DNA from 4 places in the Ensifer sp. 22460 genome. Region 1 is predicted to be linked to each of the others. Evidence: riboswitches for the same ligand, from Rfam matches in the RefSeq annotation. Region 1 holds a riboswitch; each other region holds the start of a gene.
The links. A riboswitch is a leader RNA that binds a small molecule or an ion and turns the genes downstream of it on or off. The one in region 1 is predicted to bind thiamine pyrophosphate.

Region 1 (7,108 bases):
ATCTCTCCACCGGTGCGGCCGACGACGGCAATCGATCGTGCTACGAGCTTGTTCAACCGATCGAGATCCGTATCGAGATCGCGCCCGACGATATGCACGAAAAGCGCGGTCACGATCCTGAGGTCTGCGAGCCATTGTGAAAGCGGTGAGAGCAGGCGGCTGCGCAGCGAAAGCGGTAGATAGGCTTCAAGCCGGTCGGTTGCGGAGCCCGGCTGAGTGCGGGGCGCTTCCTTCGTGGCCGAGCAGGGCTCGATGCTTTCGAGGCGTGTGGTCCCTTCCCGGTTCAGCCCGCCCTTGGCGCGCCTGCCGATCAGCTGCCACGCGGCATCGGAGACAAGAATTTCTCCGGCGTCGCTCAGTTGGCCGCCATGATCGGCCTGGGCCAGGCAGTCGCCTCCGACGATCAGCCAACGCTGGTCCGCGCGCGGCAGCAGATGCAGCAGCGTAATGGCGCCGGCACCGACGGCGATGCGCAGTTGAAGCGCGTCTTCGGGATTGCCCGGCCCGCCGATTTGCTCGCGGATACGTTCTGCACAATAACAGCTGCGCCAGGCCGTCTGTTCGAGCTCATCCGGGGATGGTGCCCGCCAGCCGGCAATCAGGCTGTCGCCGGCGAAACTCAAGACCGTGCCGCCATGCTCCTCGATATGGTTGATGAGCTCGCCCATGAAGGCGTTCAGAAGCAGGCTGACGCGTTCGGCGCCGGCAGCGCGGTCGCTTTCGGACCATTTGGCGGTCAAACGCGTAAAGCCGGAAATGTCGGCGAAAAGCAGCGAGCCGAGAAAGTCTTCCCGAGCGGGGGCAGCCGATTCCGTTGCTGCCGGGGAGGACCATTGGACCAGGGCTCCGGACAGGTAACGTTGGAACTCATATTTGCCGGCGCCACCAACCACGCAAAATTCTCCCCAAGATTTTAGAGTAACACGCCTCCCGTCTGACTGAAAGTCGACTCACGCTGATCTACGGGACCCCAGTAACGGCAAGTAAATATCTGTTTCGCGCGGCTTTCGGACGGAGTAATGTTTGCCCGATTGTTCGAGGGGGTCTCGCAACAGGAGGGGACAATGGAGGTCGACTGGGCTGGTCCGGTTGCCGCCGTGACGCGCCGCGATGTCTTGCGGCTGGTTTCGGCGGGCGTGCTTGCAAATGTGCTTTCCGGATGCCGGCATCTGCCTTTGCCCGGCGCCTGCAGTCTCAGTCACCCGATCATCGACGTCCATTGCCATTTCTTCAACGCGGCGGATGTGCCGGTGGATGGCCTGGTTCGCTACGTGGCGCTGCGGGAGAAGATGCCGGAGAAAAGGCTCTCCGCGAACGCTGAGGAGGCGAAGGGGCTGGAAAATGCCCTGGTGGTCTTTCTCGTGACAGCGCTTGGCGATGTCGCGCCCAAAGCCAAACATGAACTTGCTGTTCTGAAAAAAGGCGCTCGGCGCCTTTCCGACGCCGAGCTCGCGCGGCGCAAGGACGAGCAATTGCGCGTCGCGGTAAGGGATCTGATCGCGCGCGCAGGCGAGCAACGATCGACGTTTTCGAGGCGCAGTCTTGGCGAATCCCCTGACTATGACGGTTTGCTGCGCCAGCTCGGCGGAACTCCCGATCTGCCCCAGACATTCCAGCGGCGTTCGGGCGGCGGCGTGAGTGAAGCGGATGTCGATACCGTCGCCACCGCCGCAAAGGCGCACGACCAGATCGGAACCTATCTTTCCTTCGTCCGGCTGATGCAGGACTACCGGGAAAACCTGGCGGAAGCCTATGTCAAGATCTTCGCTTCCAAATGTCGGCTCTCTCTGATCACGCCGAGCATCCTGGACTTCGATAAATCGCTTCACGGGACATCATCGCCACAGCGCGACCAGGTCGACGTCATGGACGAGGTCCAGCAGATCGTCACCAGGAAGCACGGCATCCGCATGCACAGCTTCGTCGGCTTCGATCCGCATCGGGAAGCGCAAAGGCCGGGTTCATCGCTGGCAAACGTCCAGTACGCGATCACGGAAAAGGGCTTCATCGGTGTCAAAATCTACCCGCCGATGGGCTTCAAGGCATGGGGCAATGCGGATCCGGCGATCGATGGCGCGCTGAAGCGGCTCTACGCCTGGTGTCGCGACAACGATGTGCCGATCATGGCCCATGCGGAAAACAGCATCGGGGCCGGCTGCGGCTACGGCAATCTTGCAAGCCCCGCCTATTGGAAGAAGCTGCTCGACACGAACCAGTACGATAAGCTGCGGATCAATCTCGCGCATTTCGGCGCCTTCGACGAAATCCTGCGCCCGGGGGCGCCGACAGGCGTGATGGTCTCCTGTGCCCAGGACAAGTTTTCAGGGCCGCCGACCTGGGAAGAGATCATCGGCAGGACGATCGATCACGAGCGTCGCCCGAACCTGTTTGCGGATCTGAGCTATCTCAGCGAACTGGTCAGCAGCGACGACAAGAATCTTCACACGAAGATCCGGCAGCTGTTGGACGAATGGCTTGATGATTACGACCCGGACGCCCGCCATCTCATGTTCGGCACCGACTGGTCGATGATGGCGCTGGAGAAGGACTACAACGCCTATGTTTCGAGAATAGTCGAGCAACTGACGCTCGCCAGCGTCAGCGACGAGCACCAGCAGAATATCCTCTGGAGGAACGCTTCCCGCTTTCTCGGTCTCGACCGGCCCGGCAAAACCCGCGACCGGCTTACCGCCTATTGCGACAAGCACGGCCTGGGTTCGGCCTGGCTTTCAGAACTGGCGATTGCCTGAGGCAGAGCCACGGCGTCAGGTGATCCCGCTGTTTCCCTCGATCAGCGCCACGGCGCCGTGCGTGCAATCCACTCCCGCGTCCGCCCCTCTGGATCGGCATTCAGCGTGATATCGGTGACGACCGCGGCGCTGTCGGCGCCATGCTCGAAGACGCCGGCAATCCGGTCGATATTGAGGCCGCCGATCGCAACGAGCGGCAGCGGCGTGACGCGCTCCCGCCAGGCGGAGAGGCGCGGCAACCCCTGCGGATCCCATTTCATCTGCTTGAGGATCGTCGGATAGATCGGTCCGAGCGCGACATAGTCGGGTTTGGCGGCAAGCGCCGTCTCCAGCTCCCTCTCGTCGTGGGTGCTGAGGCCGAGCTTCACGCCGGAAGAGCGGATTGCGGCAAGATCCGCATCCGCGAGATCCTCCTGGCCGAGATGGACGAAATCGCAGCCCTCGTCGATTGCGAGGCGCCAGTAATCGTTGACGACGAGCTGGCACCCATGACGGTCACAGATCGCCTTGGCCGCGCGGATCTCATCGCGAAGCTCTGCTTCCGGACGGTCCTTGACGCGAAGCTGCACCAGTTTCACGCCGAGCGGCACCAGCCGCCCGATCCATTGGGCACTATCGACGATGAGGTAGAAGGGGTCGAGTTTCACGCGAACACCGCCTTTCCGATGACGGGCGTGGAGGGAACGGCAAAATCGCGCGGTTCGAGCATGCCGGCCTCGAAGGCGTCGCGTCCGGCTTCGATAGCCCGGGCGAAGGCGGAGGCCATGAGGGCCGGTTTCGTTGCCCCGGCGACGGCGGTGTTGAGCAGAACCGCGTCGAAGCCGAGTTCCATCACTGTCGTTGCGTGTGAGGGCCGGCCGATGCCGGCATCGACGATCAGCGGCATATCCGGAAATTGGGCCCGCATGGCGCGCAGCGCCGGGATGTTCTGTGGCCCCATGGCGCTGCCGATCGGCGCGCACCAGGGCATCAGCACCTTGCATCCGGCCTCGACGAGGTGCTCGCCGACCACGAGGTCGTCGGTGGTGTAGGGGAAGACCTCGAAGCCTTCGGCGCAAAGGATGCGTGCTGCTTCGACCAGCCCGAAGACATCGGGCTGAAGCGTATCCTGATGGCCGATGACTTCGAGCTTGATCCAGTTGGTGCCGAAGACCTCGCGCGCCATCTTGGCGGTCAGCACCGCCTCCGACACCGAGTGGCAGCCGGCGGTGTTGGGCAGCACGTGCACGCCGAGCGACCGGATCAGTTCGAAGAAAGCGCCGCCCTGACGGCCGCCGGCGGTTTCGCGGCGCAGCGAAACCGTGACAATCTCGGTCGCCGACGAACGAACCGCGTCTTCGAGCGCGGCAGGCGAGGGGTAGCGGGCGGTGCCCAGAAGCAGGCGGGAACGCAGTTCCTGTCCATAAAGCGTCAGCATGTCTCAGCCTCCTTTCATCGGCGAGAGAATTTCGATCCGGTCGCGATCGCTGAGGGAATGGGCCGAGCGGTCGGCTCGGTGCACCAGCTCGCCGTTGACGGCGGTGGCAAGCCAATCCCCTTCGAAGTCGAGTGCGGCCAGGAGTTCGGCAAGGGTCGTGACTGTGAGGTCGTGATCCTCGCCGTTGACGGTCAATTTCATGCGGCGTCTCCCTTCAGGTTCTGGGCAAGGGCAAGGTTCGCCGCTTCCTCGGCCAAGGCCGGTGAAAGCAGGAAGCCGTGGCGATAGAGCCCGTTGAGCGTGATGGTGTTTCCGGCGCGCATGACGCGCGGCAGATTGTCGGCAAAGGCCGGCCGGACGCCGGTGCCGGTTTCGAGAAGGCGCGCCTCGCCGAAGGCGGGGTGAAGCGCATAGGCAGCGTTCAGCAATTCCATCAGCGAACGGGCGGCAATCGGACCGCCGTCGTCGGTTTCGATCATGGTCGCGCCGCACATGAACAGACCATTGCCGCGCGGTACGATGTAGAGCGGGATGCGCGGGTGGATGAGACGGACTGGCCGCGACAATTCCACTTCGCCGGTCTGCAGATAGAGCATCTCGCCGCGCACGCCGCGCAGGCCGGCGATGGCGCCGATCCGCGAAGCGCCGCTACAGTCGGCGATCAGATCGCTGTCGCTGCTATTATCCGCCTCGCCGATGAAGGCGACGCCGTTCTCGACGAGCTTTTGCCGCAGCAAGACAAGCGCCCGGCGCGGGTCGAGATGCGCCTCGCCGGGGAAGAACAACGCCTCTCGGAAGCGACCGGCAAGCGCCGGCTCCAGTCTCGCGATCGCTTCTCCGTCGAGCCATTCGAAGCCGGACGTGCGCGAAGCGAAGCGTTTGAGTTCGCCGACGTCTCGCGGCGGAGCGACGACGAGGGTGCCGTTGCGTGACACTTCGCCCGGAAGCGCACGGTCCCACCAGTCGATGGCGCCGATGCCGCGCGTCAGCACCGTTTCCTCGGCGCTCTCGCGTTCGCACCAGGGCGCCAGCATGCCGCCGGCAAACCACGACGCCGCCCCGCCGAAGTCCGGCTGCCGCTCGGCAACGGCCACCTCGACGCCACGGCCGATCAGCTCATGTGCCAAGGTCAGCCCGACGACGCCGGCGCCTTTGATCAGGACGCGCATGGTCAATGCGCCCAGCTACGGCGAGCCGAACGTCGGTCTGAAGGAAGCAGAATCGCGATGAAGATACGCATTGCCGAGGCTCCATTGTTGGAGACCCAGTTCGGACCGGAAGAGAGGGAAGGACGCCTTGCCGAGATCTGCTCGCGCGAACGCGAATGCGGCAGCGATGTCTGCACCGTCCCTACGCCAGTATGAACTGGATCAGGTTCAACGGGTCACTGCGCCGCGGAAGTCGCCTAGCAGAATCTCAGCCCCTTGTCGGGACACCCCTGGTGAATGCTTCAAACTGAGCGGCTGGAGCGGATTTTGTCAAGGGCTGCCGGCGTGTACCTCGCGTGCGGTTCTTCGGTTGAAAATTATCTATAAAAATTGAAGAGGCATGTGTTCTTGCGGCTCGGCGGTGTCGGTAGCGGGCATCGGTCGGGAGATCTGCGGATGGTGCGAGGCGCAAGGTCCGCAAATCTGGGCATTTGGCGGCTGCTCTCATTGCCATCAGCTGATGCCGCCAAGGCGGAGAGTTGCGGCATTTGCCCTTCTCGCCGCATCCGTTGAATCATATAAAAGCACGCTATGATTGAAGTAGTAGAGTGCGCTCTCCTTTTGGGTGGTTGCTTGATGCGGTGCCCGTGAAAATTATAGATAATAATGGATTCTATCTATTTTGCTTTGCCGCAAACAGGGAAGTGAACGAACATGCTGGATACAAACACATCGACCGAGCCGACCTCGGGAGCCACCAAATCCGCCAAAACCGGTTGGAATCTGGCCGACGCGCAAAAAATCTATAATTTGCCGTTCAACGACCTTCTGTATCGTGCGCAGTCCGTTCACCGCGCCCAGTTCGACCCCAATGCCATCCAGATGAGCCGCCTGCTCTCGATCAAGACCGGCGGCTGTGCCGAAGACTGCGGCTATTGCAGCCAGTCGGCGCACTACCCGACGGGGCTGAAAGCGTCGAAACTGATGGAAGTCGAACGGGTTCTTGCAGAGGCACGGAAAGCGAGGGATGGCGGCGCGACGCGCTATTGCATGGGCGCCGCCTGGCGCAGCCCGAAGGAGCGCGACATGGAGGCGATCGTCGCCATGGTCCGCGGCGTCCGGTCGCTCGGCATAGAGACCTGCATGACGCTTGGCATGCTGACGCCGGAACAATCCGGGCGGCTCGCAGATGCCGGGCTCGATTACTACAACCACAATGTCGATACGTCGGAGCGCTTCTACGGCGAGATCATCACCACCCGCAGCTTTGCCGACCGGCTGGAAACGTTGGCAAACGTCCGCGAGGCCGGCATCAAGGTCTGCGCCGGCGGCATTCTCGGCATGGGCGAGACGGCTGACGATCGGATCTCGATGTTGGTGACGCTCGCCAATCTGCCGGTGCCCCCCGAAAGCGTGCCGATCAACATGCTGATTCCGATCCCAGGCTCGAAGCTTGCCGATGCGGCGCCCGTCGATCCGATCGATTTCGTCCGCACCATCGCACTCGCCCGCATACTCATGCCCGCGTCTCACGTCCGCCTTTCAGCCGGCCGCACCGACATGAGCGACGAGATGCAGGCACTCTGTTTCTTCGCCGGCGCCAATTCGATCTTCGTCGGCGAAACGCTGCTGACCGCCGACAACCCGGGCGAGGATCACGATGCGGCACTCTTCCGCCGCCTCGGGCTGAAGCCGATGGCGCCTACGGCAGAACCGGAAGCGGCCGAATGACCGCGGGCTTGCTCCACCGCTACGAGAAGACGCTTCACGGCCTTGAACGCAAAGGGCGTCGG
Region 2 (7,108 bases), 140 kb from region 1:
CTTTGCTGCGGCGCAAGCGGTGTTCGGGCCTGAGAATGTCGCGACGGCCGCTGAGCCTATGACCGGTTCGGAGGATTTCGCGCGCTTCCTCGAGCACGTGCCGGGCTGCTTCGTCTTCATCGGCAACGGCGAGACGTCGGCGCCGCTGCACAATCCGCGTTACGATTTCAACGATGATGCCCTGATCTTCGGCGCGCGCTACCACGCGGAAATCACCCGGCAGAGACTGGCGCCGACTGAGCCCCGGCCATGAACAGAAATCCGCATGAAAGCAGGACAGCCAAGCCAATGCAGACCATCGATGCCGCGCGCCTCCTCGGGCGTATTCACGATCTTGGCGAGATCGGCCGCGATCCCCACGGGCAATTGACGCGACTGGCCGGTTCCGACAACGACAAGGCTGGCCGCGATCGCCTCGTCGCCTGGATCGAGGCGGCGGGTCTCGAAGTCGCCATCGACCGCATCGGCAATATCTTCGGCACCTGGCGCGACGAGGGTAATGCCGGCGAGGCGCCCATCATGCTCGGCTCGCACGTCGACACGGTCATCAATGCCGGCATCTATGACGGCTGTTACGGCGTGATTGCCGCGCTCGAAGTGATCGAAACTTTGAGAGAGCGCGGTCTGACGCCGGCCCGGCCGATCGTCGTTGCCGCCTTCACCAACGAGGAGGGCGTGCGTTTTGCGCCCGACATGCTCGGCTCGCTCGTCTATGCCGGCGGGCTTCCGGTGGAGAAGGCGCTTGCGACCGTCGGCACAGATGGCGCGGTGCTGGGAGAGGAACTCGCGCGGATCGGCTATGCGGGCAATGTCGAACCGGGGTTCCTCATACCCCACGCCTATGTCGAGCTCCATATCGAGCAGGGACCGGTGCTGGAGCGCGAGGGATTTGCAATCGGCGCGGTCGAAAACCTGCAGGGCATTTCCTGGCAGCGGGTGACGATCGACGGTGTCGCCAATCACGCCGGCACGACGCCGATGGCGATGCGCTGTGACGCCGGGCTTGCGGCCGCCCGCATCGGCCTTTTCCTGCGCGATCATATAACCCGCTCGAACGCTCCGAGCGTCGCGACCATTGGCACCATGCGTTTCGAGCCGGACGCAATCAACGTCATTCCGTCGCGGGCGGTCTTCACCGTAGACCTGCGCGACCCGGACGAGGATCGGCTGCAGGCGCTGGAGGCGGCGCTTGCGGATTTCCTCCTGCGTGTCGCCGCTGAAGAGGGTGTCGAGATATCGGTCGAGCGCCTGGCGCGTTTCCAGCCGGTCGCCTTCGATCTGGGCATTGTCGCCACGATCGAGGCTTCGGCGAAGGCGCGGGGCCTGAAGAGCCGGCGCATGACTTCGGGCGCCGGCCACGATGCGCAGATGATCGCACGCGTCGCGCCGACGGCGATGATCTTCGTGCCGAGCCGCGACGGCATCAGCCACAATCCGCGCGAACACACGGAGGCGGATGATCTGGTTGCCGGGGCGAATGTGCTGCTCGATGTCGTCGAGCGGATTGCTTGCAGCGGCTGGAAAGGCAGTTAGGAATACTCGCGGCGAGAAAGACGATGGTCTGTATCCGTAACTCCGCCGCCACACTCCGGCAGGTCGTGATCGGGATAGACATATCTCGAATGTAAAGCTCTGACGCCGGCTGAGCTGGTTCTCGCGCGTCAGAACCCGTTCCTACACGCACATCCGGAGTCCGGTTTCGAGAAATGGCGTAGCTCCCCTCCGTTGCGACGAAGTTGACCTGTCTTCAAGGCTCTCATTTCGTGTGAACGGTCTTCTGCCGGGCAGGAGATTCAGGCTGGCTCCGTTCGAAGCGCCTTTCCGGCGTCTGGCGGAAAAGGTTAAGGAAATTGCTGCCGCCGTGCCAGACCTTGCCGCTTGGTCCGTAATCCCGTGAGTCGCGCATCGATGAGTGGGGCTCGCTGTGGCTATCGCTGTCGATGACGGCAGCACCTCCGCCGCCTGCGCCGGTGCCGCCGGGAACGCCGCCTACGCCGCTGCCGTCACCGGTGCCCCAATTGCCACCACCCCCATCGCCGCCACCCTCTGTGCCGTTGCTTCCGCCGCTCCCGACGTTTTCGCCACCTTGGTCGCTGCCATCAGTGCCATTTTCACCATTCCCGCCGCCGACTTCGTCGTCCGCATGGGCGGCAGAAATCCAGGAAAAACCCGTGGCAAAACTCCCGCTGTCGTCGAGGCGTGGCAGATCTCCAGCGAGTGCCACAAGGCCGCCTATCGACAGGGCCGTCAGTCTCAGCAGGCGTGTCCTCAAGTCATTCTCCTCGTAAACAGCGTTTTTTTCGTCGTCCTGCAAGAGCGCCGCAGAGGACGGCAGCTTGGCGTGAATGACGGGTCCGCCGGCGGCGACTTTTGCGTGAGTTTTACATATCGTTCAACCGATAAGGGGGCAAGCTATTCCCCCAGGGCCCAGCATCCGCCTTGCCGTCGGAAGGGACTACGAGGCGTCCCTCCCGACGTGTGCCCTTTAACTCTTATCTTCGACCTCAGCGACCGGCATATAGAGGTCGCCACCCTCGCGGTATTTCGCGGCCATTGCCTCCAGCCCCTCCTTCTGCGCTTCCGCACGAATGTCGTGCGAGATCCGCATCGAGCAGAATTTCGGGCCGCACATCGAGCAGAAATGCGCGACCTTGTGCGCCTCCTTCGGCAGGGTCTCGTCGTGGAAGTTACGGGCCGTCTCCGGGTCGAGAGAGAGGTTGAACTGGTCCTCCCAGCGGAACTCGAAGCGGGCGCGCGAGAGAGCGTCGTCGCGCACCTGGGCGGCCGGGTGACCCTTGGCGAGATCGGCGGCGTGGGCGGCGATCTTGTAGGTGATAACGCCCACTTTGACGTCGTTGCGGTCGGGCAGGCCCAGGTGTTCCTTCGGCGTGACGTAGCAGAGCATGGCGGTGCCGAACCAGCCGATCATCGCAGCGCCGATGCCGGAGGTGATGTGATCGTAGCCCGGTGCGATGTCGGTCGTCAGCGGGCCGAGCGTGTAGAACGGCGCCTCGCCGCAGACGGCAAGCTGCTTGTCCATGTTCTCCTTGATCTTGTGCATCGGCACGTGGCCGGGGCCTTCGATCATCACCTGACAATCCTTGGCCCAGGCGATCTTCGTAAGTTCGCCGAGCGTTTCCAGTTCGGCGAATTGCGCGGCGTCGTTGGCGTCGGCGATCGAGCCAGGGCGCAGGCCGTCGCCGAGCGAGAAGGAGACGTCATAGGCGCGGCAGATGTCGCAGATCTCCTCGAAATGCTCGTAGAGGAAGCTTTCCTTGTGGTGATGCAGACACCACTTGGCCATGATCGAGCCGCCGCGGGAGACGATGCCGGTGACGCGATCGACGGTGAGCGGGATGTAGTGCAGGCGTACGCCAGCATGGATGGTGAAATAGTCGACGCCCTGTTCGGCCTGCTCGATCAGCGTGTCGCGATAGACTTCCCAGGTGAGGTCCTCGGCAATGCCATTGACCTTTTCCAGCGCCTGGTAGAGCGGCACGGTCCCGATCGGAACCGGCGAATTGCGGATGATCCATTCGCGGATGTTGTGGATGTTGCGGCCGGTCGAAAGGTCCATAACCGTATCGGCGCCCCAGCGGGTCGCCCAGACCATTTTTTCGACCTCTTCGGCCATCGACGAGGTGACGGCGGAGTTGCCGATATTGGCGTTGATCTTCACCAGGAAGTTCCGCCCGATGATCATCGGTTCGGATTCCGGATGGTTAATGTTGGCGGGCAGGATGGCCCGGCCGCTGGCGATTTCCTGGCGGACGAATTCGGGCGTCACATGATCGGGAACGTGTGCGCCGAAGCTTTCGCCGTCACGAACCTTCGCGCGTGCCGCATCGCGACCGAGGTTTTCACGGATCGCCACGAACTCCATCTCCGGCGTGATGATGCCGGCGCGGGCGTAGGCAAGCTGCGTTACCGCCTTGCCAGCAGTCGCCTTGAGCGGCGCGTGCTGGAACGGGAAGGTCGGCGTCAGCCGATCGCCGCTCGCAAAGCCATTGTCCTCCGGCCGCACGATCCGTCCCTCGTAGGTTTCCACGTCGCCGCGTCCGACGATCCAGTTGCGGCGAAGCCGCGGCAGGCCCGCCTCGATGCTGATCTCGGCGTCATCGGCGGTATAGGCGCCGGAGGAATCGTAGACGGTAACCGGCGGCTCGCCGGAGGTCGGGTGCAGCGCGATCTCGCGCATCGGCACGCGGATATCCGGGTGGAGGATGCCCGGCTTATGGATCTTGCGCGAGGCCGGAAGCGGGCCTTGGGTGACCGAGAGGGGGGTAGGCTTTGTGGCAATATTCATGACGAGGCTCCAAGTTTGCGATTGGAGACCCAGTTCTGATGCCGGAAGGATGAAAGACGCTCCGCCAGATGCTGGACGCACGGAATCCTGGCTTCGATATCTGCACCGTCCCTACGCCAGTATGAACTGGATCAGGTTCAACGGGTCACTGCGCCACAGCCGGCAAGCCGGCCATCCAGCAGAATCTCAGCCCCTTGCGGGACCCCCCTGGTGAATGCCTAAGAGATAGCCATCGAACGGCACAGGTCGTCAAGCGCGAATTCGTCGGTCGGCGAAGATGCAATTTTAGAGTGTATTTGGCCGCTGACGAGAGCTAGCTGCCGGATTTTTCCGGAATGCCGCGCTCCGCATAGTCGGCTCGGTTGATGCCGTGACGCTGGAGCTTGTCGTAGAAGGTCTTGCGCGGAATGCCGAGCGCTTCGATCGTCGCCTTGACGTCGCCGCGCTGGGCGCGAAGCGCCTCCTTCAGGATTTCCGCTTCGTAGCGTTCGAGCCGTTCCGGCAGGGCGAAACCAGACTGTTCAACGACTGCAATGGGCTGCCCCAGCGGGCCTTCGACCCCAAGTGCGACCCGTTCGGCAAAATGCGAGAGTTCGCGCACATTGCCGGGCCAGGCATGGGTCATCAGGTGTTGCTGCACTGCCGGCGAGATGTGAGGCACGTCGCGCTTGAAGCGCTCCGCCGCCCGCGTCAGGAAGTGCGAAAAGAGCAGCGGGATATCATCGCGGCGCTCGCGCAGCGGCGGGATCGACAGCGTCACGACATTCAACCGGAAGTAAAGATCCTCGCGAAAGTCGCCGCGCTGGGCCGGGTCGCCGAGGTCGATCTTGGCGGCGGCGATGACGCGGATATCGACGGGACGCACCTGATTGGTGCCGAGTGGCGTGATCTCGCGGGCTTCGAGAACGCGCAGCATCTTGACCTGGGTCGCCGGCGGCATCGCCTCGATCTCGTCGAGGAATAGCGTGCCGCCGCTCGCGTGTTCGATCCGGCCCACACGCTTCTTCAGGGCGCCGGTGAAGGCACCCTGTTCGTGGCCGAAGAGTTCGCTTTCGATCACCGTTTCCGGCAGCGCGCCGCAGTTCAGCGCCACGAAGTTGCCGTCGCGGCGCCGGCTCCAATTGTGGAGCAGCGTCGCGACCACCTCCTTGCCGCTGCCGGTTTCGCCGGCGACGAGCACGTCCACATCCGTGTCGGCGATGTGCCGGATCGTCTGGCGCAAGCGCTCCATGACCGGCGTCTGGCCGATCAGCGGCAGGCTGTCGCCAGCCGTTTCCGCCGCCCGTTTGAGCGCGCGGTTCTCCATGACGAGCCGTCGCTTTTCGAGCGCGCGGCGCACGCTCTGCACCAGCCGGTCGGCGGCAAAGGGCTTGGGGATGAAGTCGTAGACGCCATCCTGCAGCGCTTGAACTGCCATCGGTATGTCGCCGTGGCCGGTCACCAGAATGACCGGCAGGTCCTTGTCGAAGGTAGCGATGCGGCGAAAGAGCTGCAGCCCGTCGATGCCGGGCATGCGGATATCACTGACGACGATGCCATCGAAATTCGCGTCGAGGGTTTCCAAGGCTTCGGCGGCGCTCGCAAGCGAAGTGACGTCGAAACCGGCGAGCTCCAGCGTCTGCGTCATCGCCTTGCGCAGATAGTTGTCGTCGTCGATGAGGTAGACGGACGGCTGCATCGCTCAGGCCCTCTTCAGGCGAACCGTGAAGACGGTGCCCTTGTCGCTGGTTTCGACCGATATCTCGCCGCCATAGTCGGCGACGATCTCCTGGGAGATGGCGAGTCCAAGGCCGAGACCTTCGTCCTTCGAGGTGTTGAACGGCGTGAACAGATCCTCGCGGATATGCTGTGGTATGCCGGGGCCGTTGTCGGAAACGACCAGCAAGACCGTGCCGGAAGGGTCCTCCTCACAGCGCACGCGGATCTCGGCATCGCTGCGCTCGCCGAGTGCCTCCAAGGCATTCTGCAGGAGATTGATCAGGACCTGTTCAAGACGGATGCGGCTGCCGTAAACGCTGAGCCCGTTTTCCGGCAGGTCGATGATGATTGCATCCATGCGGCCGGCAAAGCGGCTGCGAAGCAGCATCAAGGCGCCCTCGATCACCTCGCGCATCGGTGTCGGCTCGGCGACGAAGCGGCCCTTGCGGGCAAAGCTGCGGAGTTCGTCGGTGATGGTACCGACCCTTTCGGTCAGCTCGGCGATGCTGACGAGGTTCTCCACCGCCGTTTGCTGCTGCCCCCGGTCGAGGAAGGTGCGGGCATTGTCGGCATAGGCGCGGATGGTCGCGACCGGCTGGTTGATCTCGTGGGCGACGCCGGCGGCCACTTGGCCGAGGATCGCCAGACGGTTCGCCTGAACCAGTTCCTGCTGCACGGCCTGGAGCTTCTCGCCGGTGCGCCGGTGATCGGCAATCTCCGTTTCGAGATGATCACGCGCAAGGCTGAGATCCTGGGTGCGCTCCGCCACGCGGTGCTCCAGTTCATCGCGCGCGGCACGCTCCCTTGTCGCAACCAAGGTCAGGGCCTGGCGACGACGCAGGAGGAAGGCCGCAAGCGCAAGCAGCGGCACGATCACGGCCAGCGCAATCAGCCGGGCCTCGCGGGTTGCCGCCGAGACCGCCCCATCCAATGGCGCCAGTTGCTCCAGCCGCCAGCTCGTGGTCGGAACCATGGTTTCGACCCGCAGGAACCGCCGCTCGCTGTCGCCGGGCAGCAGCGCATGCAGCTCGCTGGAGCCGTCGCTGGTCGGCTCGATGTCGCGGAACGGCAGCGGCAGCAGCGAGGCATCGCCGAATTGCAGGC
Region 3 (7,108 bases), on a different contig from region 1:
CCGCACTCGTCATCAGTGCCCGGTGCACGCTCGGATCGCGCGCGAGCTTCAGAAGATCGGCCTGCAGGCCGGAGACGACCACCGCAATCAACGGGACGATGAGGAAGAGCAATGCCAGGATGATCCAGGCGCCATCGTTGAACAGCGCCGCTGTCGTTGTGCCATCGAAGCGTCGAACGGTTCGGCCGCCGGTCATGCCCTCTTCCGGATCCGTTGCCAGACGTCTGAGGATGAGAAGCAGGACGCCGGTCATGGCGATCTGCAGGCCGGACAGCGCGATGGCGCGTGGCGGATCGAAATCGAAGCGCAGCGCCTGATAGATCGCGACCTCGATGGTGCTGGCAGCGGGCCCGCCGCCAAGCGTCAGCACGAGCGTGAAGCTGGTGGCGCAGAGCATGAAGACGAGGCCGGCCGCGCCCGGCAACAGGCCGCGCAGGACGGGCCATTCGATGAAGCGGAAGAGCGCTCGGGAGGGCATGCCGAGATTGGCAGCGCTGCGCCAGTATTCGGCGGGAATGCGCTCGAGGCCGGCCAGGAACAGGCGCGCCGCAAGCGGCATGTTGAAGAAGACATGGGCAAGCAGGATGCCGAACAGGCCATAGATGCTGATCGGTTGCTCGAGGCCGAGCCAGCGCAGGCCGGAATTGAGGAAGCCCTGGCGTCCCCAGATCTCGATCAGCCCGAGTGCGCCGACGAGAACGGGCAGGCCGAGCGGCAGCGCCATCAGCCGCAACAGCCAGATCCGGCCGAAGAAACGCGGCCGCCGCGCCAGCGCCCGCGCCACCGGTATCGCGAAGAGCACGGACAGCAGAGTGGAAAGGCTTGCCTGCAGCAGCGTGAAGCGGGTGACGCGCCAGATATAGGCGTCGAACAGAGTGCCTTCGTCCGTGCCGCCGGTTTGGGCGAGCAAGGCGGCGATCGCCAGGCCGACGAAGAGCAGGAAGGCGCCGAGGCAAATCGCCCCGGCGACAACAGTCATGCGGTTTTCGCGAAGTGCGAACAATCCGGCCTCAGTTCTTGCTCATGGCAGCAAGCCACTCGTCGATCCAGGCCTTGCGGTTCTTCGCGACCTCTTCCGATGGCAGCAGGAAGGTCTTCTCCGGGTTGACCAGCTTGTTGAAGGCGTCCGGCAGCGGCTCCTTGGTTGCTGCGACCGGCATCATCCAGTTGGTTGTCGGAATGATCGACTGGAATTCCGGACCGGTCATGAACGCGAGGAACTGCTTTGCCAGTTCCGGCTCCTTGGCACTCTTGGTCATGCCGGCGACTTCGATCTGGATGTAGTGACCTTCCGAGAAGGTGGCCGCCTGGTAGCGCTCGGTGTTCTCAGCGACCATGTGGTAGGCGGGCGAGGTGGTGTAGGAGAGCACCATCGGCGCTTCGCCCTTGGTGAAGAGGCCATAGGCTTCCGACCAGCCGGGGGTGACGGTCAGAACACGGTCCTTGAGCTTCGCCCAGGCAGCACCCGCCTCGTCGCCATAGACCGCCTTGACCCAAAGCAGCAATCCGAGGCCCGGCGTCGAGGTGCGCGGGTCCTCGATGACGATCTTCTGCGACGCGTCGCCTTCGACCAGTTCCTTGAGGCTCTTCGGCGGTGTCTTCAGGGTCTCGGTGTCGTAGACGACGGCGAAATGGCCGTAGTCATAGGGCAGGAAGGTGTCGTCGGAGAAGTTGCCGGGCACCTTCAGGTCTTTCGCTTCGATGCCATGCGGTGCGAAGAAGCCCGTTGCCTTTGCTTCCGCCACAAGGTTGGTGTCGAGACCGAGCACGATGTCGGCCTTCGAGGCAGCACCCTCGAGCTTTAGGCGCGTCAAGAGTTCGACGCCATCGGCAACACCGACATAGTTGACCTTGCATTCGCAGGTCTTTTCGAAGGCTTCCGCCACCTTGGCGCCCGGCCCCCATTCGGTGATGAAGCTTTCATAGGTGTAGACGGTCAGCGTCTTGTCGGCAGCGGCGGCATAACCGGTGAAAACAAGGCTTGCGCTTGCGGCCAGCGCTAGCCGGCTAAGTATTTTGAGCTGTGATGAATTGAACATGCGAAGCACCTCTCCCAAAGTTCGTTGTTGCACGGGAAAAGGGCGTATCGGTGCGATCGCGTCTAATCCCTCCGCCGGTATGAGCCGGATCAGGTTCCGCGGGTTGGCGTTTTGACGCCTCTCAGCCTCCGGCCGCCATGCGGTCGGGAGGCACCCCGTTAGAGCGGCAAGAGATTTACCGCTGCGGCGGCTCCATGGCAAGCGGTGTTTGGAATGGGCGACGCATGGGGCGAGCCCATTTTCTGTCGGGCGTTTTCGCCAACCGGCAACTGCGCTATGACACCATCACGCTTGGCCGCAAGGAGGAAATCCCATGCCAGATATGCTAGTTCGACTTTATGCCCTTCCGGCAGAGCCCCAGTCGCGGCTTGGTTCAGGCATCAGCATCCGTCGCGCCATGGCGCCGGAACGCCGTCTGGTGGTCTCCTGGATCGAAAAGACGTTTGGCGCCGGCTGGGCAGGCGAAGCGGAAGCTGCCTTCTCCTCGACCCCGACACGCATGCACGTCGCGGTGCACGACGAAAAGATCGTCGGCTTTGCCTGCCACGACGTGACAGCGCTCGGCTTCTTCGGCCCAACCGGCGTCGATGAAGGTATGCGTGGGCAGGGCATCGGCGAGGCGCTGCTGCTTGCAAGCCTGACGGCGATGCGCGAGGCGGGCTACGGCTATGCGGTCATCGGTGGCGTCGGTCCGGCGAAGTTCTACGAGCGCGTGGCCGGCGCGATCGAAATTCCCGATTCAACACCCGGGATCTATGCCGGCATGCTATTCCCGGAACCGGTGCCGGAAGGACACTGACGGCTTCGGCAAATTGCTGCGATCGCAGCGGTTTGCGGTTTTCTTCGTTTTCCTTCCGCGATCCTTTGCGCTATGGGCATTGCCATGGCTCGATCGACCTTCACCATATTGCTTGGCGGCGCCCTCTCGGTGACCAGCCGGCTGACAGAGCAGCTCAGCGGCAGCCGCTTCGTTGCCGCTGACGGCGGCATGCGCCATGCCCGCTTGCTCGGCGTCGTGCCGGATGTCTGGGTCGGCGATTTCGATTCGACCGAAGACGCCCTGCTGTCCGAGTTCGCCTCCGTTCCACGCGAGCCCTACCCGGCGGCAAAGGCTGCGACGGATGGCGAGATCGCGGTCGAGGCTGCGTTGTCCCGCGGCGCTGATCGGCTGATCTTTGCCGGCGCGCTTGGCGGCAGCCGCAGCGACCATGCCTTCCTGCACCTGCTGCAGGCCGCAGCGCTTGCCGAGCGCGGGCTTTCGGTGCTGATGACCTCGGGCGAGGAAGAAGCCTACCCGCTGCTGGCAGGCACGCTCGATCTCGACCTGCCGAAAGGTTGTCTCTTTTCCGTGCTGGGATTGACCGAGCTGACCGGCCTTTCGATCGTCAATGCGCGCTATCCGCTTGACGATTTCACCCTGCCGTTCGGATCGTCCCGAACCGTATCCAACGTCGCGGAGGGTCCCCTTCGCTTCAGCCTCAAGAGCGGACGCGCCATCGTGCTTGCCCGCCCCTATGATCTTTCCGGAGCCTGAGCCTTGGCGCCCCCAATTCTGAAACTCGACGATATCTTCTTGACCTTCGGCGGCGCGCCGCTGCTTGCCGGTGCCAATCTGCAAGTGGAACCGGGCGATCGCATCTGCCTTGTCGGGCGCAATGGCTCGGGCAAGTCGACCTTGATGAAGATCGCCGCGGGCCTTTCAGAGGCACAGTCGGGCGAGGTGTTCCGCCATCCCTCAGCGACCATCCGCTATCTCCACCAGGCGCCGGATTTCGACGGCTACGACACGGTGCAGGCCTATGCCGAAGCCGGCCTCGGACCGAGCGACGATCCCTATCGCGTCGCCTACCTGCTGCAGCATCTGGGCCTGACCGGCGAAGAAGACCCGACGCGCCTTTCGGGCGGTGAGGCGCGCCGTGCCGCACTGGCGCGCGTCATGGCGCCGGAACCTGACATCTTGCTGCTTGACGAACCGACCAACCATCTCGACCTGCCGACGATCGAATGGCTGGAAGAGGAGCTTACCCGCAGCCGTTCGGCGCTGGTGTTGATCTCGCACGACCGGCGCTTCCTGGAGAAGGTCTCGACGGCGACCGTTTGGCTCGACCGTGGCCAGTCGCGCCGGCTCGATCGCGGCTTTGGCCATTTCGAAGCCTGGCGCGACGAGGTGCTGGAGGCCGAGGAACTGGAGCAGCACAAGCTCGGCAAGGCGATCGAGCGCGAGGAGCACTGGCTGCGCTACGGCGTGACGGCGCGGCGCAAGCGCAACATGCGGCGCCTCGGCGAGTTGCAGACCATGCGCGCGGTCTATCGCGGCCACAAGGGGCCTCAAGGCACCGTGCAGGCAACGGCAACTGACGCCAAGGAGTCCGGCAAGCTGGTGATCGAGGCCGAAAAGGTCAGCAAGGCCTATGGTGACCGCACCATCGTCGCGCCCTTCTCGATCCGCGTCCATCGCGGTGACCGCATCGGTCTCGTCGGTCCGAACGGTGCCGGCAAGACGACGCTCCTCAAGATGTTGACCGGTCAGATCGAGCCGGACGCTGGCACGGTCAAGCTCGGCACCAACCTCGAAATGGCGACGCTCGACCAGAAGCGCGAAGACCTCAACCTGGACGATACGCTGGCCCATTACCTGACCGACGGGCGCGGCGACAACCTGCTTGTCAACGGTGAGCAGCGCCACGTTACCGGCTACATGAAGGATTTCCTGTTCCAGCCGGAACAGGCGCGCACGCCGATCCGCGAGCTCTCGGGTGGCGAGCGCGCTCGGCTGATGCTGGCGCGCATCCTTTCGCGGGCGACCAATCTTCTGATCCTCGACGAGCCGACCAACGACCTCGACATCGAGACGCTGGACCTCTTGCAGGAGATCGTCGCCGGCTTTGCCGGAACGGTCATCCTCGTCAGCCACGACCGCGACTTTCTCGATCGTACGGTCACCTCGACGATAGCGCCGGCAAACCCGGAGGAGCCGGATGGCCGCTGGATCGAGTATGCCGGCGGCTATTCCGACATGATGGCGCAGCGCAAGGGCGCGATTGAAGAGAAGCGCAAGGCAGAGAAGGCGGAAAAGGCCAAAGCCGACGCCGCTGCACCCGCCGCCGATGCGCCGAAGGCCGCCAAGGGCAAGCTTTCCTACAAGCAGAAATTCGCGCTCGAAAACCTGCCGAAGGAGATCGCCAAGGCAGAGGCCGATGCCGCCAAGCGCGAAGAAAAGATGGCTGATCCCAAGCTTTTCACAAAAGATCCAAACGCCTTTGCGAAGCTCGCGCAGGAACTGGAGAAGCTTCGTGCGGATCTCGCCCGCATGGAGGAGGAATGGCTGGAGCTCGAAATGCTGCGCGAGGAGCTCGAAGGCTAGCCGCAACCAGGGGCGTGTTGAACGGCGTCAGGGGATATGATAAGAAAAGCTTATTATATCATTTGTGAACGATCCTGATGCCCTTCAAACTTGAATCCGAAACCATCGGAATGCTGCTCACGGATGTCTCGCGCCTTTTGCGCGGGGCTTTCGACCGCAAGGTCAATGCCATGGATCTGGGCATCACGCCCGGCGAAGCGCGCACATTGATCCAGGTGGTGCTGAAAGAGGGTATCAAACAGGCCGAAATCGCCACCCGCATGGGCATCGAGCCGATGACGCTTTCGGCCTATCTCGACCGGCTGGAGGCGATGGGCCTTGTTGCCCGCGTGCCGGATCCGGCGGATCGCCGCGCCAAGAACGTCGTCATCACCGAGAAGGCCGGTCCGCTGCTCACCGAGCTGATGACGGGGCTCAGGGAGATGATGAACGCCTATACTGCCGGGCTCGACGAGGCGACGCGCGAGGTTCTCTGCGCCAATCTGCGCATCCTGCGCGACAACTTGCGTGAGCTTGATCCGTGTCTCGCCGGCAAGGAAACTGGCGAGAAGTCCGAGGACAAGTCCGGAGCCTCGCAATGACGCGTCGCATGAGCGAGCGGCGCACCAGCATCATCGGGGCGTTCCTGGTGGCGCTCGGGCCTGTTTCCATGGCTCTGTATACGCCGGCCATGCCGGAGTTGGTGCGGGCGTTTTCGTCGAGCGAAGCGGCGATCAAGATGACGCTGTCGCTCTATTTCGCCGGCTTCGCCTTTGCCCAGCTCGTTTCCGGCACGCTGTCCGACGTCATCGGGCGCCGCCGCGCGACGCTGATCTTCATGGCGATTTATCTCGTCGGCAGCCTGATGGCTGCCTTTGCGCCGTCGGTCGCGGTGCTGCTTGCCGGACGCCTGGTACAGGGCATCGGTGCTTCCGTCGGCATGACGGTGGCGCGCGCGATTGTGCGCGACCAGTTCACCGGCACCGAAGCGGCGCGCATCATGAACATGATCGGCATGATGCTGGCGCTCGGGCCCGCGGTGTCGCCGACCCTCGGCGGCCTGGCGCTCGGCCTTTTCGGCTGGCAGTCGATCTTTTTCCTGATGGTCGGCTTTGCCGCCATGGCCTGCCTCACCGTGCAGTTCTTCATGGCCGAGACCGTGACACCCGACCCGGCCAAGGGCCACCTGAAGCCGATCCTTGCGGCCTATCGGCGATTGGTGAGCGACAGCCGCTTCGTCACCTCGACGCTCGTCATCGGCGGAGCGGTCGGCGCGCTCTACGCCTGGGCGACGATGTTGCCTTTCGTGCTCATCAACGAAGTCGGCCTGACGCCCACCGAGTTCGGCGTCGGCATGCTGATGCAGTCAGGCCTGTTCTTCTCGGGAACGGTGGTTGTGCGACTCTTGATGCGTCGTTTCACACCGCAGGCGCTGGTACCGGCCGGCCTCGTCTTCATCGGTCTCGCCAGCCTGATCCTTGCTTACAGCATGCATGCACTTGCGCCGAGTTTCCTCTCGGTCATGCTGCCGATTGGCATCTATGCCTTCGGCATCGCCTTCGTCATGCCCTACATGATGACGGCGGCGATGGCGCCCTTTCCCGATATCGCCGGCACGGCATCCGCGATGATGGGCTTCGTCCAGATGGGCTCAGGCCTGCTCGGTGGCGCGATCGCCGCTGCGGTGGGGGTCCCGGTGCTGGCACTCGGCACGATCATTCCGAGC
Region 4 (7,108 bases), on a different contig from region 1:
CGACGCCGACCGCACGTCGCAATCGTTTTGCCTATTTCGGGCAGATGACCCCCTTCAAGGGCGTTCACGTGCTGATCGACGCGGTATCTCGTGTGCCCGACGATATCTGGGGTGACGATTCCACGCTGATGATCTTCGGCGGCAACCTCGAGCGTCAGCCGACCGAGTATCAGGAACGCGTGGCGAAATTGATCGAAGACGCCGGCCGCCGTGTCCGCTTTTACGGCTCCTACCAGAACCAGGACATGCCGCGGCTGATGCGCTCGGTCGACTGGGTGGTGATGCCCTCGGTCTGGTGGGAGAATTCTCCGATCGTCATCCAGGAAGCCCTGCACCACGGACGGCCGATCATTTGCTCTGACATCGGCGGCATGGCCGAGAAGGTCCGCGACCGGCTGGACGGCTATCATTTCCGGACCGGCAGCGCACAGGACCTTGCGGATCGGCTGATCGACGTTCTGAGCACACCAAGGTCATGGGACAACCTCAGGGCAACCCTCAGGCGCCCGATGAGCCATGTCGACTGCGGCCGCGAACATGTTGCGCTCTACCGGAAACTGCTCAAGGAGGAGCAGCCGGTTCAGCCGAGCGCCGCTGTGGCCTGAACCGAAAAGCGCTCGGTCCTCGTCTCTCACCTAGCATTTACAAGCGAGCGACTTCCCGACTCGACGGACATTTCATTGCTTATCGGGCAATGGAATGTCTTGGTTTTTTTAAAGGTCAACTTGAACAGTGGAACCGGCGCCAAGCGCCGGAATGGAATTAATCGCCGCTCGGTGCCCACCATCGATAGAAGTGATGAACCGGCCCCCGCCCCTGCCCGATTTTGAGCGCTGCTGCGGCAAAAAGCGCCTCATGCAGATAGGCCTTGGCAGCGATAACCGCGTCTTGAAGCGTCTGCCGACGGGCAAGACCGGCGGCGATTGCGGCAGACAGCGTGCAGCCAGTACCATGATCGTTCCTCGTCTCGACCCGGGGTCGCGACAAGCGCAGGGAGGTATCCCCGTTGAAGAGGATATCGACAGCTTCGTCGCCCTTGGCATGCCCGCCTTTCATCAGCACGGCGCGCGCACCAAGTTTCAACAGCATCTCCGCCTGGAGCGCCATCTCCGTCTCGCTCTCGGCAGCGCTGCGCCCCGTCATCAGTGCCGCTTCGGGCAGGTTCGGCGTCACGATGAGGCCAAGCGGCAGTAGCTCCTCCTTGAGCGTCGCGATCGCATCCGGACGTAACAAAATGTCACCCGAAGTGGCGACCACCACAGGATCGATGACAGCCATTTGCCCATGCCGCTTCAAACCGGACGCGATCGAGGCAATCGTCTCCTGGCGGGACACCATGCCGATCTTAACCGCGCCTACTGCGAGATCCGAAAACACCGCATGGATCTGAGCTGTGACAACGGCTGGAGAGATATCCTCAACGGCCGCGACCCCGCGGGTGTTTTGCGCGGTGATGGCCGTGATCACGCTGGCACCATAGACGCCGAGCGCCGAGAACGTCTTCAGATCCGCCTGGATACCGGCACCGCCACCGGAATCTGAGCCTGCGATGGTAACGGCGATAACGGTCATGCCTGGCTCCGCTGAAATGTAGAAGCAGCTCCAAAGATTGCGAACGCGCTCTCAAGCCACCGGCTCAAGCACGCACGAACTGAGGTGGCTCTTCCAGGCAATCTGGAGGAATCCGCCAGATCGAGCCCTTGGGTTGGACGCCCAGCTCCCTGTAGTTCTACGTCGCTACATTCTGAACAGTGTATTGGCACCAACGATCTCCCGAAACCAAAATCACGGAGATCCGGATGAACGGCGAAGACGCGGGGGTGCCAGAGAGGCCCTTGCCGTTCCTACGCCGGTATGATCCGGATCAGGTTCAAGGGTCTGGCTCACCGCCATCTCAGCACCGTCAGGTGCGCCCCTCGGCAGGCATGAATGCTATGGGAGCGTAGGAGGGGATGTCAATTGCTTGAGTTCAGCAGGCGCGTATGTAAGCCGGTTTGATGCGGGCGAAGGAGGCCCTTAAAGGATACAAACAGAAAAAGGCCCCTTTTGCCTCAAGAGCATAAGGAGCCTTCCGTCTGAGCGTTCGACTTCACAGACGCTGGTAGACTAGCCACGTCAAGGTCGTTAAGGCAAGGGGGTTTGGAACGCGAGCCTACGCAATCCCGGAGTGATTTGGTCGGCAGCACTGCCGTTTCACTCAGTGGCGACGCGCCTTCCACGCAGAACGTTAGATGTAAGGCCTCATCGCATCAATATCACTGCAATGCTTTGAGAATTGCACTTGCTCGGGCAAGCTCGTCGCTGAACAGGCGGCGAAACTCAGCGCGCAAGAAGCCGAAGTCATCAAACGCGACTCGATCATCGGTCTTCTGCGCGCGCAGCTGGAACTGCTCCGACATCGGCAGCACGGCGCATCCTCGGAAAAGATCGATCGGAAGATTGAGCAAACCGCGACACGAAAGCTGGACTGCCTCATCCCCTGCTCCTCCCGAGAGCAAATCCGGACGCGGCGCGAAACGGCTCCACGCGGGACTGCACAATTTCAGAGAGTGCCGTCACAACGCCCGCCGCGCAAGCGACCGTCCACCGCCGCACTCATCCCAGTTGGTTGTGGATCGCGCGCATGAAGACGTTGGCGCCGATGCCGATCAAGTCATCCGGAAAATCATAGTCCGGATTGTGCAGCCGCGCGTGGTCTTCGCCGGCCCCCCAAGAAGAACATCGCCGATGGCGCCACCCGACCAAAGAGCCCGAAATCCTCCGACCCCTTCATCGGCAACGCGCCCTCGCCGTGATAGTGCTGACGCCCTCCGCGTCCATGGCGCGTTCCAGCGCGATGACTGCCGCCTCCGCATTGCTGCATTGGTGGATGCCTAAGCGGACGGACAATTGCTGGCGACTTCATGATGCAGACGGGTCAGCGATGGAATTAGAGTGCTCCGAGCATCTCCTCTGTCTCTGAAACTGACGACGTTGTTATTCGCTCCTGTTATGCCTAGGAAGACGGCGCCCTTGGAACAAGCAAAAGTAGCAGCAGGAATACGACCAAAGCCACCGGCCAAAAGTCCATCGTTTGATCCCAGTTCCAAAGCCAAAACTTGTAGGCTTCTAGATGTGGCGGCGGCATATGCATGCTGACCTCAAAGTCGCGCTTTTCTCGCCCATGGAAATGTCCGGCGCCAAAAGCCAAACCGATAATAACTGCGTCGCACCTTTTGAAAAAGAATCGCCCAAGGGCGGCTACGACTGCTCCTATACACAACGCTTCCACGATGTGGCCGAGCCAGTCGAAGTGGTTGTGGATGTATTGCCAGTCGATGTCCATTATTCGTCAGAGCATGCCGAGTTTCAAAAGGCCAGTCACAAATTGGTCCGGATCGAACAGTCAGGTTCTTCAGGTGTCGCACTCTTGCCGCAGAGCATCGGCTCATGGTACTCGGCGAGGCGATTTGGGAGAGATACTTTGAACCGCATCAGTGTCCTGTTTCTGGTAACGACACTCGCGTCCTGTCAGGCAGTCCCTGGGGAAGGGCCGTTAGCTAGCGCTATCCTCTCTGACTCCGGGAAGTCCGTCGAAGAACTGCACCGCGATAGCGCAACTGTCTATGAAGTGGTGAACGTTGATAGCAAATCGGCGGATACAATTTTATCGTACACCAACGCGACGCTTACCCGGCGGTTCGGTTTCGGCGGAAGGCAAGGAAGCGCAACGATTGGAGTGGGAGATCGGCTTTTGGTCTCCATTTTTGAAGCCGGAGCCGATGGGCTTTTCTCTACTTCAAAGTCGAAAACAGCGAAGGTAACCGTCGTGGTGCAGCCCGATGGGAAAGCGGCAATCCCCTACGTTGGCGAGGTGAAGTTTGCCGGGCTCACACTTGAGCAGGCTAGGCAGAAAATTCTTCTATCTCTCAAAGGCAAAGCGGTCGAGCCCGACGTTATTGTCTCAAATTTAGATACTGCGTCTCGCGATGCAGTAGTCACAGGCGCGGTCAAGAATGCATCGGTGGTACCTTTGAGTCTTGCCGGTGAGAGGCTCACAGACGTCATCGCCAAAGCGGGTGGCCCGCGCGGTGAAACGTACGATACCTTCGTGACCGTAACCCGCCGCAATAGGTCCGCCACCGTATCGATGAATGCACTCATCAACAGTCCTTCCGAAAATATCTGGGTTCAGCCAGGTGACGAAATCACGCTAGTTGAGGACCCACGCCAGTTCACCGTGCTGGGTGCGGTCAATAAGAACGGGCGGCAAGCCTTCGGCTCTCGTGATCTCAGCCTGATAGAAGCTGTGGGGATGAGTGGCGGAGGTAAAGATATCGCGGCTGATGAGACGGGATTCTTCGTGTTCCGTTATGAAGAGCCCGGAATCGCAGAGATGCTAATGGGAAGGACGCAGTATGACACGATGCTGCGTAAAGGGATGCGCCCCGACGAAAACGGGCGAGTCCCACTCGTGTATCGCTTCGACATGAGCCGTCCGGATAGCCTCCTCGCAGGCCAGAAGTTCCCGGTGAAGAATCGGGACATCGTCTATGTCTCCCGTCACCTATCGACCGACATCTCCAAGTTCTTCGGGATTATCGGCCGACCGCTGCGAGTGGCAAACACCGGCGTCACTGCGATACATCGTGCTGCTGATATGAGTGACTAATCCACTGCCAGGGCACTCCACCGGGCGATCCGCGGCCTCAATGGATAGCCGTGCTCTCGATGTCTAGCGGCCCAAGCGGGCGCCGGTGGGGAACGGGCACGCATCCTGAAGCGACGTCCACGCGAGTTTCGTCACCCTTTGTCATCGACAAGCGGTGCAAACAGCCGTCACTGTTCGCTGTGGGTTGTTTATACCGACGATCATCCCGAGAAAGAATATGTCACCGTTAAAAAATGAGGCTGGAAATCCGACAAGATCAATTCTTAAACGGCGCATATCGACCTTTACGTCGGCGCTCGCTCGCGGCATTCGGCCACAGGCCCTCCCCAGCGGTCGCGTGGTTCGAATTCTAATGGTAGTAAATCGCCCAGCAGTGGGTGAGATTGTGTTGATGAAGCGAGATAGACTGCAATACGACAAGCAGCTTGGCTTGATTGTTATCACGACTTTTGGGGTCGTGGTGATCATCGAAATCACTCTATTGTTCTTTTCGATTTGGGCAGGTGTCTGAGTGAATAGGGGGGCAAATGCCTTCCCAAGAGAGGAAGGTACTCTCGATTGGATTGCGGCCTACTAACCCCTGTAAAGCCGTGTCAGGCAAAACCCGCGCCCCGGCTGTGTCTACTACAGCGAGGCGATATGGGAGCGTCTGACGTTCGCGCAGGCCCCATTGACGTTCTTTTTCGAGGCGTCATTCCTTGACGGTGAAGACAGTACGGCACTCAAGCACTGTAAGCGGCATAGGGCGCACATCGAAATCGAAGGTTCGCGTTCTGCTTAGTTCTCCAGGAGCTTAGCTGTAAAACACCTCAACAACTGGTAAGGGTTCCGTGCTTATTGAATCGACAACAATTCCAGGTCTTTTATTGCTCAAACCTGAAAGAAGGATCGACCCGCGCGGTTACTTCACAGAAACATTTCGGGCTGATCAATTTCAGGCGATGGTTGGGCCATTCGCATTTGTGCAGGAGAATCAATCATTCTCTCGAAAAGCTGGTACAGTGCGGGGATTGCACTTCCAACTCGCTCCGCGAGCACAAGGCAAGCTGGTGACGTGTATTGCCGGGTCGCTTTTGGATGTCGCTGTGGACCTCCGCAAAGGCTCACCGGCCTTCGGACGCTCCGTGGCGGTCGTGCTGTCCGAGGAGAACGGTCATCAATTGTGGATGCCGCCAGGTTTCGCTCATGGCTTCTGCACCTTAAAAGATCGAACAAGCATAAGCTATAAGGTCACGGACTACTATAGCCCCGACCATGACCGCGGACTGCAATGGAATGACCCTGCTCTTGCAATAGAATGGCCCGTAGCAGCCGGGAACGCCATCCTTTCAGATAGGGATCAAAGACACCCGAACTTGAGCGACCTACACAGCAATTTCGTATTTAGCCCATAGGACGTAGGAAATGCCGCCGTATCCACTAAAGGAAGGGTGTTGTTAGTATGCGCGTACTTGTTACCGGTGGAGCGGGCTTTATTGGCTCAGCAGTGGTGCGTCACCTCACCCTAGACAAGGGGTATAAGGTGTTGAACATTGATAAATTAACCTACGCGGGGACACTCGGTTCTCTTAAATCAGTCGAAAACAACGATTTACACCAATTCTTAAGAGCAGACATTCGCGATCGACAGGTGATCGCCGACGCTTTCGCAGAATTCAGGCCAGATCGCGTGATGCATCTCGCAGCCGAAAGCCACGTCGATCGCTCGATTGCCGCAGCTCAAGACTTCATCGAGACGAACGTCCTTGGAACCTTCAACATGCTCGAATGCGCTAGGAACTACTGGCAGTCCCTCGCGTCGGACGCCCGAGAAAGGTTTCGATTCCTGCACGTTTCTACGGATGAGGTATATGGCTCATTGGAAGCGGGTGAGCTCTTCTCAGAAAAAACACCGTATGACCCGAGCTCTCCCTACTCGGCATCCAAGGCGGCTTCTGATCATTTGGCGAAGGCGTGGGCTCGGACCTACGATCTACCTGTATTGGTTTCCAATTGCTCAAATAACTACGGCCCTTTTCATTTTCCCGAGAAGCTAATACCGTTGACAATACTGAATGCACTCGAGGGAAAACCACTAAGAATCTATGGTGACGGCCAGAACGTTCGAGACTGGCTGTATGTTGACGACCACGCGCGCGCGCTCGATTTGATTGCTGCCCACGGCAAGGCAGGAGAAACGTACAATGTTGGGGGGCGTAATGAGCGACGAAATATCGATGTCGTACACCGCATATGTGACATTCTCGATAAACTGGTCTTCGCCGGTCGACCCCGCCGAGAGCTGATTGAGTTTGTCGCGGACCGACCGGGGCATGATTTTCGATACGCTATAGATGCCACCAAATTGGAGACGGAACTGGGTTGGAAGGCTTTGGAAACATTTGAAAGCGGTCTTGAGAAGACAATACGTTGGTACCTGTCCAATGAATGGTGGTGGGCGTCCGTACGGGGGAATTT

Region 2: another riboswitch for thiamine pyrophosphate. It lies ahead of thiC (phosphomethylpyrimidine synthase ThiC); the one in region 1 lies ahead of thiO (glycine oxidase ThiO).
Region 3: another riboswitch for thiamine pyrophosphate. It lies ahead of thiB (thiamine ABC transporter substrate binding subunit); the one in region 1 lies ahead of thiO (glycine oxidase ThiO).
Region 4: another riboswitch for thiamine pyrophosphate. It lies ahead of thiD (bifunctional hydroxymethylpyrimidine kinase/phosphomethylpyrimidine kinase); the one in region 1 lies ahead of thiO (glycine oxidase ThiO).

Annotation. Positions count from the first base shown of each region.
Region 1 is NZ_JBQENZ010000006.1:123,036-130,143, forward strand. Features, by position in the region: gene ACTJKM_RS09430 (AAA family ATPase) at 1-893, opposite strand, end outside; gene ACTJKM_RS09435 (amidohydrolase family protein) at 1,065-2,750, shown strand; gene ACTJKM_RS09440 (thiamine phosphate synthase) at 2,792-3,397, opposite strand; gene ACTJKM_RS09445 (thiazole synthase) at 3,394-4,167, opposite strand; gene thiS (sulfur carrier protein ThiS) at 4,171-4,368, opposite strand; gene thiO (glycine oxidase ThiO) at 4,365-5,336, opposite strand; TPP riboswitch at 5,497-5,617, opposite strand; gene bioB (biotin synthase BioB) at 6,030-7,046, shown strand; gene ACTJKM_RS09465 (8-amino-7-oxononanoate synthase) at 7,043-7,108, shown strand, end outside.
Region 2 is NZ_JBQENZ010000006.1:258,522-265,629, forward strand. Features, by position in the region: gene ACTJKM_RS10090 (M20 aminoacylase family protein) at 1-253, shown strand, start outside; gene ACTJKM_RS10095 (Zn-dependent hydrolase) at 289-1,533, shown strand; gene ACTJKM_RS10100 (hypothetical protein) at 1,757-2,272, opposite strand; gene thiC (phosphomethylpyrimidine synthase ThiC) at 2,486-4,306, opposite strand; TPP riboswitch at 4,397-4,525, opposite strand; gene ACTJKM_RS10110 (sigma-54-dependent transcriptional regulator) at 4,620-5,984, opposite strand; gene ACTJKM_RS10115 (sensor histidine kinase) at 5,988-7,108, opposite strand, start outside.
Region 3 is NZ_JBQENZ010000009.1:3,527-10,634, forward strand. Features, by position in the region: gene thiP (thiamine/thiamine pyrophosphate ABC transporter permease ThiP) at 1-979, opposite strand, end outside; gene thiB (thiamine ABC transporter substrate binding subunit) at 1,011-2,039, opposite strand; TPP riboswitch at 2,089-2,207, opposite strand; gene ACTJKM_RS13140 (GNAT family N-acetyltransferase) at 2,353-2,838, shown strand; gene ACTJKM_RS13145 (thiamine diphosphokinase) at 2,923-3,573, shown strand; gene ACTJKM_RS13150 (ABC-F family ATP-binding cassette domain-containing protein) at 3,577-5,403, shown strand; gene ACTJKM_RS13155 (MarR family winged helix-turn-helix transcriptional regulator) at 5,481-5,984, shown strand; gene ACTJKM_RS13160 (multidrug effflux MFS transporter) at 5,981-7,108, shown strand, end outside.
Region 4 is NZ_JBQENZ010000044.1:2,278-9,385, reverse strand. Features, by position in the region: gene ACTJKM_RS33905 (glycosyltransferase family 4 protein) at 1-605, shown strand, start outside; gene thiD (bifunctional hydroxymethylpyrimidine kinase/phosphomethylpyrimidine kinase) at 763-1,572, opposite strand; TPP riboswitch at 1,825-1,927, opposite strand; gene ACTJKM_RS33895 (hypothetical protein) at 2,244-2,627, shown strand; partial or broken gene ACTJKM_RS33890 (M20/M25/M40 family metallo-hydrolase) at 2,596-2,871, opposite strand; gene ACTJKM_RS33885 (polysaccharide biosynthesis/export family protein) at 3,464-4,651, shown strand; gene rfbC (dTDP-4-dehydrorhamnose 3,5-epimerase) at 5,482-6,045, shown strand; gene rfbB (dTDP-glucose 4,6-dehydratase) at 6,093-7,108, shown strand, end outside.